3 regions of the Paenibacillus sp. sgz302190 genome follow, and region 1 is predicted to be linked to each of the others. Evidence: predicted binding sites of a transcription regulator. Region 1 holds the regulator's gene; each other region holds the start of a gene.
What was found. Region 1 encodes LexA, which represses DNA repair genes until DNA is damaged. Its sites were predicted from a motif close to CGAACATATGTTCG; they were not measured.

Region 1 (6,877 bases):
TCGGAGGCGGAAAACGTCCGGGTCAAGTGTCACTGATTCAAGGCGAATTGTCCCGATTTTTTCATTAAATAGCGTCATAATAACGAGAGGAGCATGGCCGTGGGTTACAACACCAATTACACGAAAGAAGACATTTTACGCATCGCCGAAGAGGAGAACGTTCGTTTCATCCGTCTGCAATTCACCGATTTGATGGGCAGCGTGAAAAACGTGGAAATTCCGCGCAGCCAGCTGGAAAAAGCGCTTGACAACAAAATGATGTTCGACGGTTCTTCCATCGAAGGCTATGTCCGTATCGAAGAATCTGACATGTACTTGTACCCTGACTTGAGCACTTGGGTCATTTTTCCATGGGTTACGGAAGGCAAAGTGGCGCGCTTGATTTGCGATATTTACCTTCCTGACGGCAGGCCGTTCCCGGGTGACCCGCGCGGCATTTTGAAAAACGCTCTGAAGCAGGCCAAAGAAATGGGCTATACGGCTATGAATGTCGGACCGGAACCGGAGTTCTTCCTGTTCAAAACCGACGACAAAGGCAACCCGACGATGGAGCTGAACGACCAAGGCGGTTACTTCGATCTCGCCCCGATGGATTTGGGCGAAAACTGCCGCCGCGATATCGTGCTTACTTTGGAAGAAATGGGCTTTGAAATCGAAGCTTCCCATCATGAAGTAGCGCCGGGACAGCACGAAATCGATTTCAAATATGCGGATGCGATTAAAGCAGCCGACCAAATTCAAACTTTTAAACTCGTTGTAAAAACGGTTGCAAGACAGCACGGGCTGCACGCCACGTTCATGCCGAAACCGCTTTTCGGAATGAACGGCTCAGGCATGCACTGCCATCAGTCGCTTTTTAAAGACGACGTTAACGTGTTCTATGACGAGAATGATAAGTTAGGTTTAAGTCAAGTAGCCAGACACTATATGGCAGGTGTACTTCGTCATGCCCGCTCTTTTGCGGCTATCACGAATCCTACCGTTAACTCGTATAAACGCCTTGTGCCAGGCTATGAAGCGCCATGCTACGTAGCATGGTCCGCAAGCAACCGCAGTCCGATGATTCGTATTCCGGCTTCCCGCGGTTTAAGCACGCGCGTTGAAGTCCGCAACCCGGACCCTGCGGCCAACCCGTATCTTGCCCTTGCCGTTATGCTTGCAGCCGGTCTTGACGGCATCAAGAACAAAATGCAGCTTCCGCCGCCAACCGACCGCAACATTTACGTGATGACGGAAGAGGAAAGAGAAGAGCAAGGAATTCCAAGCTTGCCAGTGAACCTGAAGACCGCGCTGGACGAACTGATTCGCGACGAAGTCATTTGCGACGTACTCGGCGAGCACGCCCTGGCTCATTTCTATGAACTGAAAGAAATTGAATGGGATATGTATCGTACGCAAGTACATCCTTGGGAAAGAGATCAGTATTTGTCGTTATATTAAAAGTTGAAACCATGATTTTTAAAGGGTTTTGAGGGGGATGGCGTTGCGGCGGGCATACCGAAATTAATTAGTTTTTTTCGGAAATGCCCCCGGCACGCCCCCAAAAAAAAATATTCCCTGGCCTGCTTCTCCAAGACCTCATTTATTTTGGTCTTACAGTCGGCATGACTGCATCTCATTGACAAGTCTTGTGTTGATTTTGATGATTCTTTCCTATCGCAACGTCTTTGTTTCCCCAAAAGTCCCCCATCATTGTTCCCTAGAAATCAAGTGTCTCATTGATTCCCGATCATTTCAAGGTTGTAGTTTCCATTGGTTCCATCGCTTTCCATTTCATCCTAAAGTAACTAGTGAGCATATCTTATATACGCTCGCGCGTTTCATTGTCTATCGGTTTGCCGCCAAATGTGACTGGGAGATCCTCTTTTAGGATTTGCAGGTTTTTCGACGTTAAAAAACGATCCCCCACTAACCAAGTGGCTGTGGGGGAGCAAAACGAAATGTATTAAACCGGATCAACTGTGCCAAAAATCCTGACTGGCACTTCTCCATGACTGTAGTACTCAACATGATAAGTGCCAGGTTTTAGAGTAACGTATACCGAGCGTCTTTGGCTTCCGCTCCATGAAAAGTATCGAGTACCCGATGAATCATTCTCATTGACTAACCTGTACTCAACCTCTTCGACATCGTAACTGCTGTCGTATGTGCGTTGCTGAACATCAAACAAGTAAGTACGGGTGGAGTTGACTGTAAAATACCCATTACGAAACGTACTCACCCATCCGTCATTTTCTGTCAGGTAATTGTGATTAAACCACATCGAATCATACACGACTGCTTGCAGTTGAGCTGATTGTACTTCCTTTGATGTTGATTCTGCTGCCGAAGCCGTAGCCGCAGGAAGCGTAGTGCTAGAAGCCAAGATACCAGTAGTAAGTGCAACAGCTAACAGACCATTAAAAACTTTTTTACTCATTCCTAAGTTCCTCCTATAAATACAAAATAATTACAATATAAATTGTAATATATATTGTACAACTTGTAAATTAAAATTTACTAATATTGGATGAAATAGTTCTGTTTGGATTTCTTCCAAGCCTCTTCAATCTGGTTGAACCTATATTTAAGTCCCTTTGTTGAAAAATACCAATAATTCAAAAAACATGATACTCTTAAACTATCAAACTTATAGAGGTGGATACGATGAGCACGATTACTTTAAGCAAGCAAAAACTGGGAATCGTTTTGGAAAAAAACAATTGTCGAGCGTGGTGGCCAAAGTTGCGTTGGTGCTGGACATATCCGGTTCGATGAGACTGCTTTACAAAAACGGTACGGTTCAGAAAGTAGTCGAAAAAATATTGGCTGTCGCCAGCAGGCTGGACGATGACGGTGTGTTGGACATCTGGATATACGACCACAAATTCAGCAGGCTGCCCTCTGTCAGCGAGGAAGATTTCGAAGGTTACGTCAACAAGCATGTGCTTGAAAACCAGAACATATCCAAGTTCGGCCGCAACGATGAGTCGCCGGTCATGAGAGATGTGATAAAAAAATATACCGTGGAAGAAAAGAGCAATGTTCCCTCTTTCATTATTTTTATTAATGACGGCGGGGTGAAGAGGGGGACGGGAGATACGATCGACAAGGCGATCATTGAATCTTCGAACCTTCCATTATTTTGGCAGTTTGTCGGTGTTGGCAATTCCGATTTCGGAGTGTTGAAAAAGCTGGATACTATCGAAGGCAGAGTCGTCGACAATGCGAACTTTTTTCAAATTACGGATATTGAAAAAACGAGCGATGAAGAGCTGTATGAAAATTTATTGAATGAATTCCCTTTGTGGATAAGAGAAGCAAAAGATAAAGGGATATTATAACAAATTGATCATCTCCCGGGTTGTGAAAGCCTTGATTGATGGCGCCTAAAGGGCAAGAAATGGATTGGGGAACGCCAACGAAACGAGATTTAATTCTTTAAATTTTCCCTGGTTACTGGTTTCAACCGTGAAATGTCATATCCCATCTTACCAATAATATCGAGCCCGTCCTGGAATTCTATAATGTTTTTTCCAGTCCACCCATTTTCCAAACCATACAAAATAAAAGCTCTAATCGTTCTTGGATTATGTAAATTATATTTTTCAATTATGTTGGTATCTTTATTTTTTAAGGATGTACCGACTAATAGTGGATTTCCTGTAATTGGATCATCCCAAGTACAAAAAAAGAATGTGCATGTTATATTTTTTAGGACTTTTAAAGATATTTTAAGAGAAATATTACTCAACTGTTGATTATACTTCTGGTCAATCACATATAGGTATTCATTTTCGCCTACAATTATTTTTCTTGTCTTGTTCTTCAAGATCTTTGTACCTCTCGAATCAGTTTCGGTCCAAGTAAAAGGGATAGTAGCTATAAGAAATCGAATTGCAGTTCCGGAGTTCGATCGGTATTTTAAAAGCGAAAACCACCCTAAAGGTGGTTTTTTTTGTGCTTACATATCGCGGAACAGGCCGATAACGCGGCCAAGGATGGTTACGTTTTTCAGAAGAATCGGCTGGAGGGCCGAATTCTCCGGCTGCAGACGGATGTGATCCCGTTCTTTGTAAAAACGTTTTACCGTTGCTTCGTCATCTTCGGTCATGGCGACGACGATATCGCCGTTGTCGGCGGTTTGCTGCTGCTTGACAATAACATAGTCGCCATTATGTATGCCGGCTTCGATCATACTGTCGCCGGATACGCTGAGCATAAACACGTTGTTGTCGCCGACGAGGTGGGACGGGAGGGGGAAGTAGTCTTCGATGTTCTCCGTTGCCGTAATCGGTACGCCGGCCGTTACTTTGCCGACTAACGGGACGCGCGCCACGGATAAAGCGAAGTTGCTCTCCGCTCCGTCGAGACCTAAAATTTCAATAGCTCTCGGTTTGGTCGGATCGCGGCGGATCAAGCCTTTCTTCTCCAGACGTTCCAGATGCCCGTGCACGGTCGAACTGGAGGCCAGTCCGACGGCTTCGCCGATTTCCCGAACGGAAGGCGGGTAGCCCTTATCTTTCACTTCGTTCTTGATAAACTCCAAAATTGCTTGTTGGCGTTGGGATATTTTACTCAATAGTTATCACTCCATCTATGAAAAAATCATTAACCAAATTATAACACAGAACCGGAGTTCGTACAAACATAAGTTCGAAGATTTATTGACACAAACGTTTGTTCGTGATATTCTGATTTCAGAACAAATGTTTGGGGGATGAATGTTATGTACATTGCATATTCAGAAGGAAGCAACTCACGGCAACTTCATGCAAGACCAGCGACAGCGAGAACTACGACACGTTCGGATCGTTTCCATCGGTTTTTCGGTTTGACGAAGCGATCTTTGAAATTCATTTTGCTTGCTGCCGCGCTTCTTGCCGTGTTTTCTTTTGGCGCAATCGTACAAGCTTACGCAGGAGATGGCGCGAACGCCGCTTCCACCCGGTCGCCTGAGCCCATTCATGAATCCGTACAAATCCCAAACCATCTTATCGTTGAACGCGGCGATACGCTCTGGTCTATAGCTTCATCCCGAATAAGCGAAGGTCAGGATATTCGTTCGTATATGAATAAAGTTAAGAAATTGAACAAACTTACTTCCACGTACCTTTATGAAGGGCAAATCTTGCTGCTGCCTTAATGCCTGGCATTTATATCGGACCCCTGGCCGTATTATTTAGTTTCGGCGGTCAACGATACCTCCAATTTCATTCCTAAGTGAAATGAGACATATTCGTTCATGTTCGATTCGGATTTTCTGAATCAAGCTCATTTGCCGACTAAGTTACTTGCCTTAGTCTTTTTTTGCGTGCAATTGCCTTGACATTCGGGTAGCGGAATGGCAAAGTAGTAGTCAGACTGAGTAATGGCAGGGAGGACTATCATGAGCGATAATATGGACCAGAACATAGAGAGAATCAACGAACTTGCCCGCAAAGCGAAAACAGTTGGCTTAACGGATGAAGAAATTGATGAGCGCAACGAGTTGAGAAAAAAATATATCCAAGCGTTCCGCTCCTCTCTTAAGGTACAGTTGGATTCTATCAAGTTTGCCGATGAAGAAGAGAAGTAAAGCAACAACATTTATAGATGCATTCAAAGGGGAAATGTAACGATGCCGCTCAAGGCTGTGCTGTTTGATTTGGATGATACGCTGTTATGGGACGATCGCAGCGTGAAGGAAGCTTTTGAAGCAACATGCGAGGAAGCGGCCAAACATTACGCTTCGATCAAGCCGAATGAATTGGAAGAGGCCGTGTGCAAGGAGGCCAGAGCGCTTTACGAATCTTACGAAACGTTCCCATTCACGAAAATGATCGGCATTAATCCGTTTGAAGGGCTGTGGGCTCATTTTACCCAGGGAGAACATGAGCATTTTCGCAAGCTGGAACAGTTGGCTCCGGGCTATCGGACGGAGTCTTGGACAAGAGGGCTTCAGGCACTCGGTATTGAGGACAAGGAACTTGGCTACAAATTAGGCGAAATGTTCCCGGCCGAACGCCGCCGCCGTCCTCTCGTTTACGAAGAGACGTTTCAAGTACTGGATGCGCTGAAAGGCAATTACAAGCTGCTGCTGCTGACGAACGGTTCTCCCGATTTGCAGATGGAAAAGTTGGCCGGAGTGCCCGATATTGCACCTTATTTTGATCATATCGTTATTTCCGGAGCGTTTGGGGAAGGGAAGCCGGCGGTTTCGATTTTCCGGCATGCGATGGAGCTTCTGGGTATTGAAGCTTCCGAAGGCATCATGATCGGGGACAAGCTGACTACGGATATTCTCGGCTCGGGAAGCGTAGGCATGCGCAATATTTGGATTAATCATCACGGGCTGCAGCGCGGCGACGAAATCGTTCCTGCTTTTGAAGTATCCCGACTGCAAGAAATTTTGCCGATTATTGCGAACGGCCGGTAAAATTGCAAACAAAAGCCCAACGGCTGGGGAATCGAATCCTCGGATCGTTGGGCTTTTGGGTTCTTTATGAAAGGATCAGGCCTTTGCAAACTCCGGGTCGTCAACGTTGTAGGCGATCCAGCCGTCTTTTTCGATGAAGAGGCGTACCGCTACGATTTGACGGTTATCCATCAGCGTAAAGAAGTGGTTCGTATTTTCCGGTACGGAAATAACGTCTCCGGCTTCAAGCTCGACGTCAAAGTAGCCGACTTCGTCTTCCGATTTAATAATGAAGATGCCTCGTCCTGTTACGATTGCACGGATTTCATCTTCAGTGTGCGTGTGAACCTGTTCGAATTTTTTGAGCAGTTCCTCGATGTTTGGCGTAGCGTCGGACAAGGAAATGACATCCCAAATTTCGTAACCGCGTCTTGCGGCAAGATCGCGAATTTCTTCGTCATAAATGCTCAAAATTTGCGCTTTTTCTTCGTCGCTCAGGGC
Region 2 (6,877 bases), on a different contig from region 1:
AAGCGCCTGAATGCCCAGCTCATACATATCTTTGGCGATAGCCGCCGTAATCCCTTTGCCTGCGGCCGCGTTCTCTCCATTCGCTATAAACACTGCGTTCGGATGTGCGCTTTTCAGTCTCGGCATAACCGCCTTGATCGCTTTTCTTCCAACAGATCCAACGATATCTCCTATGAATACAATTTTCATATCCGTTCTCCTCTTGTGCTCAATAAAATAAGAAAAACCTCTAGGGAGTCGTTCAAAGATGAGCGATCCCGATAGAGGTATGTTAACCCAATATTATTTTGCGTACTCCACAGCTCTCGTTTCACGAATAACCGTAACCTTGATATGACCCGGATAATCGAGTTCACCCTCGATTTTCTTCGTAATATCGCGGGCTAAGCGGAACGCTTCGGTATCATCCACTTTTTCCGGTTGAACCATTACGCGCACTTCACGGCCTGCTTGAATCGCGTATGATTTCTCAACGCCTTCAAACGACTCGGAAATTTCTTCGAGCTTCTCCAACCTCTTGATGTACGTCTCCAGCGTCTCTCTGCGCGCCCCCGGTCTTGCCGCAGACAACGCATCCGCCGCTCCGACCAGCATGGCAATGACGGAAGTAGCTTCCACATCGCCATGGTGGGATGCGATACTATTGATAACAACTGGATGTTCTTTGTATTTCTTCCCGATTTCCACGCCGATCTCAACATGAGATCCTTCGACCTCATGATCAAGCGCTTTACCGATGTCATGAAGCAGCCCGGCACGTTTCGCCAAAGTTACGTCTTCCCCGAGCTCTCCAGCCATCAGACCGGCCAGATAAGCTACTTCCATTGAATGTTTCAGCACGTTTTGGCCGTAACTTGTTCTGAATTTCAGTCGACCCAAAATTTTGATCAAGTCCGGATGCAGTCCGTGGACACCTACTTCAAACGTTGCCTGCTCTCCGTATTCACGAATGCGCTCGTCCACTTCTTTGCGCGACTTCTCCACCATCTCTTCGATGCGTGCCGGATGAATACGTCCGTCTGCAACTAATTTTTCCAAAGATGTGCGGGCAATCTCGCGGCGAATTGGATCAAAACCCGATAAAATGACCGCTTCCGGCGTATCGTCTATGATGAGGTCAATACCCGTCAATGTTTCGAGAGCGCGAATATTACGGCCTTCACGTCCGATGATGCGGCCTTTCATTTCTTCATTCGGCAAAGTAACAACGGAAACCGTCGTCTCCGCCACATGATCGGCAGCGCACCTTTGAATGGCGAGCGTAATGATTTCTCTAGCTTTCTTATCGCCGTCTTCTTTGGCTTGCTGTTCGATTTCTTTAATCAATTGCGCCGTTTCATGGCGGACTTCCTGCTCTACGTTGGTGAGAATGATGGTCTTCGCTTCTTCCATAGTGAGACCGGAAATTCGCTCCAGTTCGGCGACCTGGCTTCTATAAAGCTGATCGATTTGTCCTTGCGTATCCTCGATTCGCTTCTCCTTGTTGGCTACTTGCTCTTCTTTACGCTCGAGAGATTCTAATTTTTTATCCAGCGATTCCTCTTTTTGCAACAATCGTCTCTCTTGTCGTTGTATTTCGTTTCGACGTTCACGAATGTCTTTTTCAGCTTCGGACCGCAACTTATGCACTTCGTCCTTCGCTTCCAGAACCGTTTCTTTTTTCAGCGCTTCCGCTTCCTTCTTAGCAGCTTCCCGAATTTGTTCTGCCGCTTGTTCGGCGCTGGAAATTTTCGCTTCTGCAAGAGATTTGCGGATAAAATAACCAATCCCTAAGCATGCAGCTCCAACAAAGAGAACGATCGCGATCCAGATGAAAGGCTCCATCTTGTTCACCTCCTCGTTGGTTTCTCCAAGGTGTTAGCTTGGGATTCCTTCGGTTTTTTAATCCGATTTTTAATTGTTAGGCAAAGTACGTACACCCCATACTCCCTGAAAAGCATGGCTCAAAAGTAATGCGCACTGTGTGTATGCGGCACATTAGTGCTCATCATTCATAACCAACAGCGTATAAATTGGCGATTTCTACAGCTGCTGCATCAAAACCAAACAATTTCTTATGATTTTGAATCCTTATGAAAATATACAATAGTTATTGTATCTTTTGTCAAAGAAGCTTGTCAAGCGATTGTCCATTAAAGCTTACATAATCCTGTTTGATATAAGGAAACCGAGATATCTTTTTAACTACATTAACCATGCGATCATTCATGCAGCTAAATATCTTCCTCCCATACTTCATATTCTTCTTCCTCCGTCTCCTCCTCATGATGATTTTGTGAGAGCACGGCCAGCGTCCTGCTGACGATCGAATTCGTAAAGCCTCTGCGCAGCAAGTAAGCTCCCGTCTTCCTTTTGCGGTCCAATAGCGTGCCTGATGTTTGCTTCCATTTATTTTGCCCGAGCTTCAGAGCCCCCTGGAGTTCCTCATCCGGATCGATAGCCTCCATAGCGTCCTTGACCAATTCTTTGCTGACTCCTTTTTGCTGGAGCTCCTGACGAACGAGATTGCGTCCCTTTTTCTGTGAATAGATCCGATGTTCCGTCCACATTTTGGCGAACTCTTCATCATTTATATAATTTTGCTGCTTTAGAAGCTCGCACGTCCATTCAATCACGGCCTGTTCAATGCCCTGCTCTTTCAGCTTGCGCTTCACTTCACTGGTGGAATGCGGACGTCTGCCTATCATGCGCAGCGCTTTCATATAGGCCTGGTTCCGCTCCTCGTCCTCAAGAATCGAGGCCGTTTGCTCGGGATGAATCGGCTCTCCTTTGAGAAGGCGATGCTTGATCATGATGTCCTCATGAACTGAGAACGCATATTCATCGTTAATAAAAATATTGTATCGATGCCTGCTCCGCTTCTGCTTCTCCACCATTGTAATTATAAATAGCTGCTGTTCCCCGCCGTTCAACTTTTAACCCCCTGACTAAAAACGAAAGCACCTTAACGCGAGGTTAAAGGTGCTGCCGTTAAACGCTTCATTATTCGAATGCCAATTCGGCTTCTTCCTCTTCATCATCTTCGTTGGGCCCGGTCACTTTAATCAAGTTGCTGTTATCCCGGATTTTCAACTCAATGCTGTCGGCAATGGCTTTGTTCTCCTTGAGGAACTGCTTCGCATTCTCGCGTCCCTGGCCAAGTCTTTCACCCTCAAAAGAGTACCAAGCTCCGCTTTTGTTAACGATATCCATTTCCGTTCCGATATCGATAATGCTGCCCTCGCGGGAAATGCCTTCACCGTACATAATATCAATCTCCGCTTGTTTGAACGGCGGAGCCACTTTGTTCTTAACCACTTTGACCTTGGTCCGGTTGCCGACCATGTCGTTGCCTTGTTTGATCGTCTCAATGCGGCGAACATCCAGACGAACGGAAGAGTAGAACTTGAGTGCGCGCCCGCCCGGAGTCGTTTCCGGGTTCCCGAACATAACCCCCACCTTCTCGCGAAGTTGGTTAATGAAGATCGCGATCACCTTCGACTTGTTAATGGCGCCAGACAGCTTGCGAAGCGCCTGGGACATCAAACGGGCTTGAAGCCCTACGTGAGAGTCGCCCATCTCGCCTTCGATCTCGGCTTTAGGCACGAGAGCGGCTACGGAGTCAATGACGATGATGTCTACGGCGCCGCTGCGCACCAGCGCTTCGGCGATTTCCAAAGCCTGTTCGCCCGTATCCGGCTGGGAGAGCAGCAGTTCATCTATGTTGATGCCTAATTTGCTTGCATACAGTGGGTCCAAAGCGTGCTCGGCGTCGATGAACGCTGCTTGTCCGCCGACCTTTTGCACTTCGGCGATAGCGTGCAGAGCAACCGTCGTTTTACCGGAAGATTCGGGTCCGTACACTTCGATAATTCTTCCGCGCGGAAATCCGCCGATTCCGAGTGCGATATCAAGAGCAAGCGATCCGCTCGAGATCGTCTCGACCTGCATATGTGTGGATTCTCCGAGCTTCATGATGGAGCCTTTTCCGAATTGTTTTTCGATTTGACGCAATGCATTTTCAAGTGCGGCGCGACGATCTGTCAAAACACTCACTTCCTTTTATCATTATAGGTATATGATAACTTGTTTTGGAGTGTTTGCCAAGCATTTTTTCGAACATACATTCGTTTTTTCTGCGAGCAAACAAAAAACCGCAACAAAGTTATCGCTTTGCTACGGTTCTTCCGTTAACGTATTCTTACATTATACGCGAAACCTAGCTCTCTTTCAACAGTTTCCATAAGTGGTAAAACGCGCTCTTCGCCGCCCTCAGCTTGATCATTTCCCGATTGCCGGAAAGCTTGAGCGGAACGACCTGGGTTTCGCCTCCCTTGCGGGCCACGCCTACGTAGACGAGCCCAACGGGCTTGCCTTCGGAAGGGGAGGGCCCGGCAACTCCGGTAACCGCCACTCCCCAATCGCTGCCTGCCGCATCGAGCAGATTACGGGCTAACAAAGAAGCCGTTTCTTCGCTTACAGCGCCGGGAGCGCCGTCGCCCTCCAGCACCTCCACCGGCACGCCCAGCAGCTTGTGCTTGAGCTCATTGGAGTAGCAGATGATGCCGCCCATGAACGATTGCGAGCTGCCCGGCACAGCCGTAATCAGGTCGCTCAGCAAGCCTCCTGTGCAGCTCTCCGCTACGGCAAGCGTCATTTTTTTCTCGCCCAGCATCCGCAGAACGACCGCCTCAAGCGGCACATCCTCCTCGGCGTAAATGAACTGCCCCAACCGATGCCTGATCTCCCGTTCGACAGCCTGAAGCTTGCGCTCGCCTTCCGCCGCTTCCTGCGCCCGGGTCGTCAGGCGGATCGTCACTTCCCCTTCTTTGGCATAAGGGGCGATCGTCGGGTCCGTCTGATTGGCGATCAAATCAAGCAGTTGGTGTTCCAGGTTCGACTCCCCGATCCCGGCAAAGCGGAGCATTTTGGAATACAAAGGCACTTCGTCCGTCATGACGTTCCTAAGCCAGGCTGCGGCGTAGTTCGAGAACATCGGCTTCATTTCTTTCGGAGGGCCGGGCAGCAGGATGAAATGCGTGCCTTCGTGCGTCAGCGCGACACCGACTGCGAGCCCGGCATCGTTCTGCAGCGGATCGCTGCCCTCCGGCATGAGCGCTTGTCTGCGGTTGCTCTCAACCATCGGTATTCCCCTGGAAGCGAACATCTCCGATATTTTATTCATGGAAGGTTCATGAAGAATAAGCTTACGTCCTATGTATGCGGCCAGAACATCCTTGGTCAGGTCGTCCTGGGTCGGGCCCAGTCCGCCCGTACAGATAACGACATCAGCCCGCGAAGACGCCAGCTTGAGCGTATCCAGCAATCTCTGTTCGTTATCGCCGACGACCGTTTGATAATAAATATCGATCCCCAAGCCGGCGCATTCGGTAGACAAAAATTGGGCGTTCGTATTGACGATTTGCCCCAGCAAAAGCTCGGTTCCAACAGCTACGATTTCAGCTTTCATAAGCCATCCTCCCAAATGGAAAAAACAATAGGTTCCCCTATTGCGTCTTTTCCGAAAAGTCTATGACATGTTTGTTCTTGACAAAATATTCAATGCCGGAGTACAGCGTAATGATCGCTGCAACCCAACTGGCAATCACATCAAAGGGGAAATCCAAAAACGTGAATGGAAAATTGTTGATAAGCAAAGCAATAATGGCCGTGATTTGCGCAGCCGTCTTGGCTTTCCCCCATTTGCTGGCCGCCATCACCGTTCCTTCCAAAAGCGCAATCTGGCGAAGGCCAGTAACTGCCCATTCGCGGCTGATGATCACGATGACGATCCAGGCGTCCACCTTGCCCATTTCGACCAAAGAGACGAGCACCGCTGTGACCAGAAGCTTATCCGCGAGCGGATCGAGCAGCTTGCCCAGATTGGTGACCAGCTTGCGCTTTCGGGCTATATAACCGTCCAGGCTGTCCGTGCTTGCCGCAATAATGAAGATCAGAGCGGCAATAATCTGATTGTAGGTAATGCTGAATTCCTCAATCCGAATATGCGGAAACTTCACCTTGATCAGCAAAAAAAACATGATGATCGGAACTAGTAATATCCTCGCCACAGTGATGCGATTGGCCAGGTTCATGCAATAACCTCCCCGGACAAATCAAACTCAAAGGAATGCGTAATACGAACCTTGGTCATTTCTCCGATGTTCAGTTTAGCATTGGCAACGAAAACCTCGCCATCAATTTCAGGAGCGTCAAATTGCGAACGGCCTACATAGACATCGCTTCTGCCGTCGTAACGCTCGATCAGCACTTCAAGCTCTTGACCGATCCGGCGTCCGCCGCGGAGATTCGATATTTCGCGCTGAATTTCCATCAGCGTATTCGCACGATATTCTTTCACATCATCAGGCACTTGATCCGGCAACCGGGATGCAGGCGTATCTTCTTCCTTGGAATACGCGAACACGCCGAGCCGGTCGAATTCCATCTCGCGGACAAACTGCTTCAGGTTCTCAAAATCCTCATCCGTTTCCCCCGGGAATCCGACGATTAGAGAAGTCCGCAGCGCCACGTCCGGGATGCGCGCGCGGATTTTGCGCACCAGCTCGCGGGTATCCTTTTGGCGGCCCGGTCTGCGCATCCGTTTCAAAATCGAGTCCTCGCTGTGCTGCAGAGGCATATCGATATATTTGCACACTTTGGGATTGCTTGCAATCGTTTCAATCAGTTCATCCGTAAAAAATCCGGGATACGCGTAGTGCAGGCGCACCCATTCGATGCCGGGTACTTCGCTCACTTTGTCCAGCAGCGCAGGCAGCATAAAACCATCGTACAAATCCGTACCGTAGTTGGTCGAATCCTGGGCGATGAGGCTGATTTCTTTAACTCCCTGGGAAGCCAGTTGGGCTACTTCGGCGAGGATCGATTCGATGCTTCG
Region 3 (6,877 bases), on a different contig from region 1:
TTGTTTGTCGCATTCGCCGGGCTTACCGTTGCGACCAGACCATACACAGCATCCCCGACCGTCATATTGACAGTATTCGAATTGAGCGTTACGCCAGTTACACTAACGGTGCCCGACAACGAGGTCCCATTGATGACGATATCAGCGATTCTGCTGTTGCCATTACTTTGAGAGATCGTCCCTGTTCCATTGGTACCGGCATTTGATGAATTAATCGAAGAATTAGACGTATTGACCCATCTAATATAAACAGTTGGTTGATTGTCCAATTCGCTAGGCAGATTTACATCTTTTTGTGCAATCGTTGTCGTAAGTGAATAGACATCTGAAAATGGAACAAAATTAGTACCATCTAGGCTGTACTGAAGCTGAAAATCCTTCGGACCGCCATTTGTACCATATTGCTTTGAAGAAAGTGTTAATCCAGAGTATCCAGCCGTGCTGAATTGCGCTTGCCAATACCCTCCTGCAGGAGTAGCCCAGCCATCTTTATATATAGTGTTGCCTGTAGCTGAGTAAGTAGCTGTTCTACTATTGCTTAATGTCAGCTTGGCGATGCCTTTATTATTGGCATTACCGGCAGTTGCAGTATCCACGTTCGTCGACGAAAAGGTCCACCCTGCTACAGTCTCGGGTACGCCTGCATATGCCTTCTGAACCAATCCATTAGGCAAAATCATCGTGGCCAGCATCATCACAACCATCATAAGGCTGTACCATTTCTTGTACTTACCTATCCTTTTTAACATTAAGGCGATTACCTCCCTTATAAAATTGCATAACAAAAAAAACAACACAACAAGCGCCGCCTAATCCTCTATCTACCCCCTCAATAGAATTAAGCACCCCACAACGAAAGCGCTTTCCCATTTTCCTCAGGAATTAACCTGCTAATTGCTAAAGTGAACATTTGAAAAATACTTTTTTTACAATTGATTCCAATGACATTAATTCATCACTTTGTAAACATTTTTTCAAACGTCCCTTAGCTATTCTAGACTTCATTTGTTTTGTGTATATTAGCACAGCGTTAAGGGATTGTTAAGGCGGTTTTTGGCATAATCTTAATATTTGGAAATCTGCCTTATCGAATATCGCAAACTATGCATAATACCAATAACTACATGATAGAATAGAAAAAGTGAAATTTTGAATAAACAATAATTTACATTTGTTTATTTTATCATTTGTAATGAAAATAGCTCCAAGAAGAAAATAATACCATTTCCAATTTTTCAATGATTTTTCTTATCGTATCGGGTAGTGTAACGAGAGTTTATTGGCGGAATTGTATGCTAAAAAAGCCTGCTCCCCCATATGGACAGGGCAAGCAGACTTTTTTTCAAAAAACTATTCGTTAGATCTCTTAACGATAAACGTTTGTAACATACTCGCGGGAGAACTCTCCCAGCCCGTCAAAGAGCGCGTCGACGAAGCGCGCCGGATCGGTCAGCAATGTGCCTGCGCCCAGGTCGCGGTAATTTTCGAAAGAGCGGCCCCATGGCGCGCTGGCGTCGCCGCTGCCGTTATCTCCGGCAAACGTTCCGTAGCTGGACCAAAGATTCGGGTTGTTATCGTTGCGATGCGGCCATAGGGAAGTTTCCAGCGGAATCAGACCGTAGGTCAGCGGCGCGCTTTTGAAGTCATTGGAATAGTTGGCGTAATAGTTTTTGCTGCGGTCGCTCATGTTTTGTACATCGGTGCCCGATTTGAACACGATACCGCTGTTGCCTTTTGCTCCTTTATCGTCATACACCCGCAGCGCATGGCCGAAATCCTGCTCGCTTTCCGTAATCGGAGAGTCGTTTTGGGCGCTGTAAATTTTCGGATGACTGCCGGACATACTGTATTTGCCGTCAAAATAAACCGTGCTCAGCCCTGGTGTATACGTCTTGTCAGTAGACCAAGGGGACGAATACATGCGGAGCTTTTTGTGCCGTCCCATGAGCACCGTTTCCAGCTTGCCGTTCGGATCGTCGACTTTGTTGCCGTTCAAGTCCGTGCCGCCGGGTTTGCGGATGACCAGCATCATGCTTTCCATATCGTTCTCATGGTCGCCGAGACCGTTCCCGAGATCTGCAACAACGCCTCTAACATCCTGCTTCGCGTAGTAGAAATAGTAGCCGATGAACCAGTGCGTTTTGGACGAAACGAAAGAATAGTACACGGATGGATACAACGCTTTGCCGCCCAGACCGTATTGATCGATATTTTCCCAGTTGTTTGTCGTATTCCAGTCGCCGTCGTAGTCAACGCGCGTCGGGATATCCTGCTGCGGATCGCTGCCGATATCTTGGTAAAGCAGCGGGGACCAAATTTCGGCAAATTTGCTTTGTTCCTCTGCCGTCGCCGCTTCCGCCTTGGAAACAAGCCCCGCCGGCGCGATACAAGGCACAGCCAGTGCCAACATCAAACTAAAGGTCAAAATCTTACTTCCGATTTTACGCATCACAGTTACATCTCCTTTTATATTCACGAATTTTTTTGCGGGCGTCTGCTTCTTCACGGCCGGTAAAATACCGTCCTGCCCGGCGTAGTTGTACACCAAATTTTCATCATAAGTAAAAAATAATGTCGGGCGCTTGCCCAGCCGTTTTTCGCGACGGATACGCCTGCAGGCGCTGTACCGCGCTCATAGATTTTAACCTTAAGCGCGACCTCATCTTTCGGCTTGGCGCTATTCTCCCCTCCCTTTTCCGTCCGGTCGCAATCTTCGATCCGCCGGAACAGCCGATCAACAGATTGCATAGAAGCGCACCGCACAGCATTCCCGGAAAACTTCCGTTCCAGGCATGCATCCGAAGCGGCTTTTAAGCTGCTCCTATGTTGCGTAACCGCGTCCTCCTTCAGTCGATGCAACAACTCCTTTATAACCCGGAAGTATAAAATCTGGAAACAGACGATTTTCCATGCGGTAAACCGATCATGCCACCCTGCTCTTTATGTACTTCCCGGGCAAAAACAAACCAAATTCTACCTCCCAACCTTTTTCCGCTTCCCTCTTCCGGATTTCGCTAACAAACAGGCAATGCGAAAAGCGATCCGACCCGCTCGCCGCGGCTGCGCAAGCCGATACCACCGCTTTGCCGCACTCGCTCGGGCAGAAAGCGGAATTCCGTAAAATACCACTGTATAAGGAACGTATGTTCGGTATATAATAAGAATAAACGTTCGTATTATGGTGGTGTTCATTATGAGTGTTAATTCAAGAATCGAAACGGAAGAAGATGTTCAGATCATCAAGGAATACACGTTGCTGCCTATTTTGCTGGATATGTTGGCGAGGGATATCGACGAATTGAAAGTTTACAAGGATAAGATCGTGTATAATCATCTTATTTTTTATCTTCGGGAAGTTGAAAATTCCATTTATCCCGAATTGCAAAACATCAAAAGCAAGATGAAGAAACGGGACATGAAAGTGCTCAGTACGAACACGAATGCTTCAGGCATCCACGTCGAATACAAAGTCCGCGGCTACGTTCGTCATTTCACCATGCTGAGGAGCCTGGTCAAAGCGGAGCTGATGACTGCGCTGATGAATATGCGGGGGCGGTTGCGGTGAACTAAAGGATTGTATTTTCGACCGAATCACCTCTTTGGCTTATGTCGCTTTTAATTGATAATCTTATTTGGCGTACAGGAAAAAATCGCCATTTTAAAAAAACCGTGAAGGCTTGATGCTGCGCGGTTTTTTGCTAATTATCGGCAGAATCTTTCATTATTCTTTTATTGGGCTGATCTACACTTACATTATAGCTTTCATGCGTTTTGCAAGGCTGATACAAAGGGTGATGACATGTTACCTATGGATAACATAGGTTCAATAGCGAAAGTACGCGGTAAGCGTAAATATTTGCTGGAAGAAGAGCAAGTTTTTTCCGAATCGTTACTCTGGCAGCTACAGCGGGATTTTTTCGACGAAAAGGGGGCCGCTGCTTGGCAATCCGGCCAAGTGCCGCATTATGTGACAAGCAGTCCCACGTTGGCAAACAGCTACGCCGAGATCGTATTTGCTTTTTTGCGCGACCGGAAGAGGATGACGTCATCCGGAGAGAGTTTAGGGCATTCTCGGGATGAACCGCTTTACATTTGCGAATTAGGCGCCGGGTCGGGGCGGTTTGCATTTCATTTTATAACGCGGTTTGTCAAGATCTGCGAACAATTTCAACAGGAAACGATACCGATTTGTTATGTAATGACGGATTTTACTTGCAGCAATCTTGCTTTTTGGAAGCGGCATCCTCAGTTTGCTCCTTTTTTTCACCGCGGTTTATTAGATATGGCCTTGTTTGATATAAATAAATCGAATCGGCTTCAATTACAGATAAGCAACCGGGAGATCGCCGCAAACGAACTGGCCAATCCGCTTGTGGTGATTGCCAATTACGTATTCGATAGTATCCCTCAGGATTTGTATTATCTCGAACAACGCAACTGGTTTCAATGCTTAGTGACTCTGTCCCACGACCAAGATCCGGACACGCTTGCGCCTGAGGAAGTACTATCGAATGTGCATGTGAAATACACGCATCGTTCTATCCAGACACCGACTTTTCCAGAACATGATTGGAATCAGCTCATTCTGGAGTACGGGAATATGCTGAACAGCACCCACTTGTTAGTTCCAACCGTCGGCTTGCGCTGCTTGCAGAATATGAAGTCCTTATCGCGTAAAGGGCTAATGCTGCTTACCGCCGACAAAGGCAACCACGATCCCACTTTACTGCCATACAAGCCGGCCTCCGGTCTGGTGCGTCACGGCAGCTTTTCGCTTCCTGTTAATTTCCATGCTTTCCGCTGGTTGTGCGAGAGAAACAGGGGGCGGGCCTTATTTCCGGAACATCCCCATCATCATATCGATGTAGGATGCCTCCTGATGCTGGACAATCCGGAGCAGTATATAGATACCTGTGCGGCTTATGAGCGGTATGTCAATGAATATGGTCCGGACGATTTCTACAATATTGCCAAGCATGCACGAAACCGATATTCAGACATGGGCCTGAAGGAAATGATGGCCTATATTCGCCTCAGCTGTTATGATAGCCACCATTTCTCGTACTATTTACCGAGACTGTTCGAGTTGGCGCCTACTTTTTCCGAGAGGGAACGTGCCTTGGTGATCGATACGGTTCATAAGGTTTGGGCGACGTACTTTTCGTTAGGCGAGGATATGGACTTGGCTTATCATATAGCAGCTATGTTTTACGAGATGGGCTGTTATTCGCAAGCCAATGATTATTTTCAACGATCCGTTCATATTTACGGGGAGCATACGGGTACGCTGTATAATATGGCGTTATGTTATTTTTTGCTTGAAGAGTTCGAGCAAGCCGAACTTTTGTTGGAGAAAGTGCTTATATATGATCCTGTCAATGAGGAAGCCATTCTATTATTAACCCAAATCCATTCAAGGAATATAAACGAATCCTAGAGTCCGGAGGACATATGGAACATTCACGCTTCCAATCCAAGCTTAAAACGAGCAATGTGAGCACAACGCAATCATCAGAAAATATAAAGATTGGCTCTACGTTGGAGCAGAACGTCCAACTGGCCGGGCAACTTCCCATTACTTACCTGCAGCGAACGATCGGCAACAGGGCCGTGGGCCAAATGCTGCAGCAAGGGGGGGCAAGACCGCCCTTGCAGGCGAAGCGCGCACCGATTCCGAATAACGCCTCGGGGCTTATTCAGATGCGTAAAATTCCGGTTAATATTCTGCAAGACGGCACACTTGAGGAATTCAAAACGGAGGGATATACCCGGGATTTTTTGAAACGCGTTCAAGAGTTTCTGAATTTCTACGATGAAAAAGCGGCAGCAGAATTAAAGGACGCTCTGGAGAACGGTGAGTATATGGACGGAAATGAGGACGACGTAGACATAGATTACTTTCCTTTGCAGGAGGAACTGGACCATTTTGAAGAGGCTGTATCGCCTGAAATAGAAATGGCAGAAGAAAGAATTGAAGATAATAAAGGTCCCCAATCGCTGACCAAGTTCCAGGGCAATGTGTTTGAACGTACAACGTTAGCAGACTCAGCTATGGAAGAAACGAAAGCAATCTCAACGAATGCCTTTCAATCCAATTTCTCCGGAATCGATTTCTTGACAAACTTTCCGGGCGGGCCATTTGGTCAAGACAAATCTCACATTTCCGGCGGCATGGCTGCTATGGTCGCTGCTTACAAAAGAGAATACAAAAATCGTCGCAAACATGCAAGAAAGATGTTATCGAAGATGTTAAATCCTAAAACAAAGACGACTCAAAACATGCTTGAAGCATTGCAAGAGGCATTTAATTTTGATGACGAAGGTGTGGCCGAAAAAGTCGTTAAGAAATTGGAGGAAATTCATAGGAACAATGAAGATATGGATGAAACGGATGATGGCGAATATATTACGGCTGAGAACCTTGACGATGATTTGATTAATTTGGTCGCCGATAATATGTTATTCACCTGCCCATCTGATGTGTACGAGCACCTGCCTTTAAAAATCAAGGAACACTTTATCCCTTCCACGGTATCATCCCACCAGCTAAGTATTATTAATGAGCGTTCCCTTGAGCTAGGATTGACGAAACCTGCTAAGCCAAGAGGAAGTCGCGACGCAGATCCGGATTATGACGGTACGAAATGACCTCTTTTACATATTGGAGAGGGGTGGGGAATGCAACTGGTTTTTCACCTCAATGCAACTAAAGGTAAATGCTATGATATGTTACTGTCTTTGCCAAATCGCTCCGCCGTCCTGAGCGACCACAAGCTCGCCGTCCAGCAACGCCCAGCCCCGTCCCACCCTATCATTGCCCTCGTTCGATTCTACGCGAAAAAAGAGCTGCGTTGCCTTTCTTAAATTTGTTTTTAGC

Region 2: the regulator LexA is predicted to act here: its motif matches at 4,096-4,109, upstream of recA (recombinase RecA).
Region 3: the regulator LexA is predicted to act here: its motif matches at 3,137-3,150, upstream of AC6RNO_RS11225 (YhjD family protein).

Annotation. Positions count from the first base shown of each region.
Region 1 covers NZ_JBZYAO010000011.1:159,591-166,467, forward strand. Annotated here, with positions in the region: gene AC6RNO_RS14820 (MerR family transcriptional regulator) at 1-68, shown strand, start outside; gene glnA (type I glutamate--ammonia ligase) at 100-1,440, shown strand; gene AC6RNO_RS14830 (hypothetical protein) at 1,946-2,419, opposite strand; partial or broken gene AC6RNO_RS14835 (vWA domain-containing protein) at 2,647-3,323, shown strand; gene AC6RNO_RS14840 (hypothetical protein) at 3,413-3,811, opposite strand; gene lexA (transcriptional repressor LexA) at 3,944-4,561, opposite strand; gene AC6RNO_RS14850 (LysM peptidoglycan-binding domain-containing protein) at 4,829-5,125, shown strand; gene AC6RNO_RS14855 (DUF896 domain-containing protein) at 5,369-5,557, shown strand; gene AC6RNO_RS14860 (HAD-IA family hydrolase) at 5,600-6,397, shown strand; gene AC6RNO_RS14865 (1,2-dihydroxy-3-keto-5-methylthiopentene dioxygenase) at 6,473-6,877, opposite strand, start outside.
Region 2 covers NZ_JBZYAO010000001.1:682,037-688,913, forward strand. Annotated here, with positions in the region: gene AC6RNO_RS02925 (TIGR00282 family metallophosphoesterase) at 1-189, opposite strand, end outside; gene rny (ribonuclease Y) at 283-1,824, opposite strand; gene AC6RNO_RS02935 (regulatory protein RecX) at 2,214-2,912, opposite strand; gene recA (recombinase RecA) at 2,983-4,026, opposite strand; gene AC6RNO_RS02945 (competence/damage-inducible protein A) at 4,199-5,449, opposite strand; gene pgsA (CDP-diacylglycerol--glycerol-3-phosphate 3-phosphatidyltransferase) at 5,487-6,074, opposite strand; gene rimO (30S ribosomal protein S12 methylthiotransferase RimO) at 6,071-6,877, opposite strand, start outside.
Region 3 covers NZ_JBZYAO010000007.1:212,447-219,323, reverse strand. Annotated here, with positions in the region: gene AC6RNO_RS11240 (S-layer homology domain-containing protein) at 1-749, opposite strand, end outside; gene AC6RNO_RS11235 (hypothetical protein) at 1,367-2,449, opposite strand; gene AC6RNO_RS11230 (hypothetical protein) at 2,503-2,748, opposite strand; gene AC6RNO_RS11225 (YhjD family protein) at 3,194-3,565, shown strand; gene AC6RNO_RS11220 (SAM-dependent methyltransferase) at 3,800-5,437, shown strand; gene AC6RNO_RS11215 (hypothetical protein) at 5,452-6,648, shown strand; gene AC6RNO_RS11210 (DUF6242 domain-containing protein) at 6,730-6,877, opposite strand, start outside.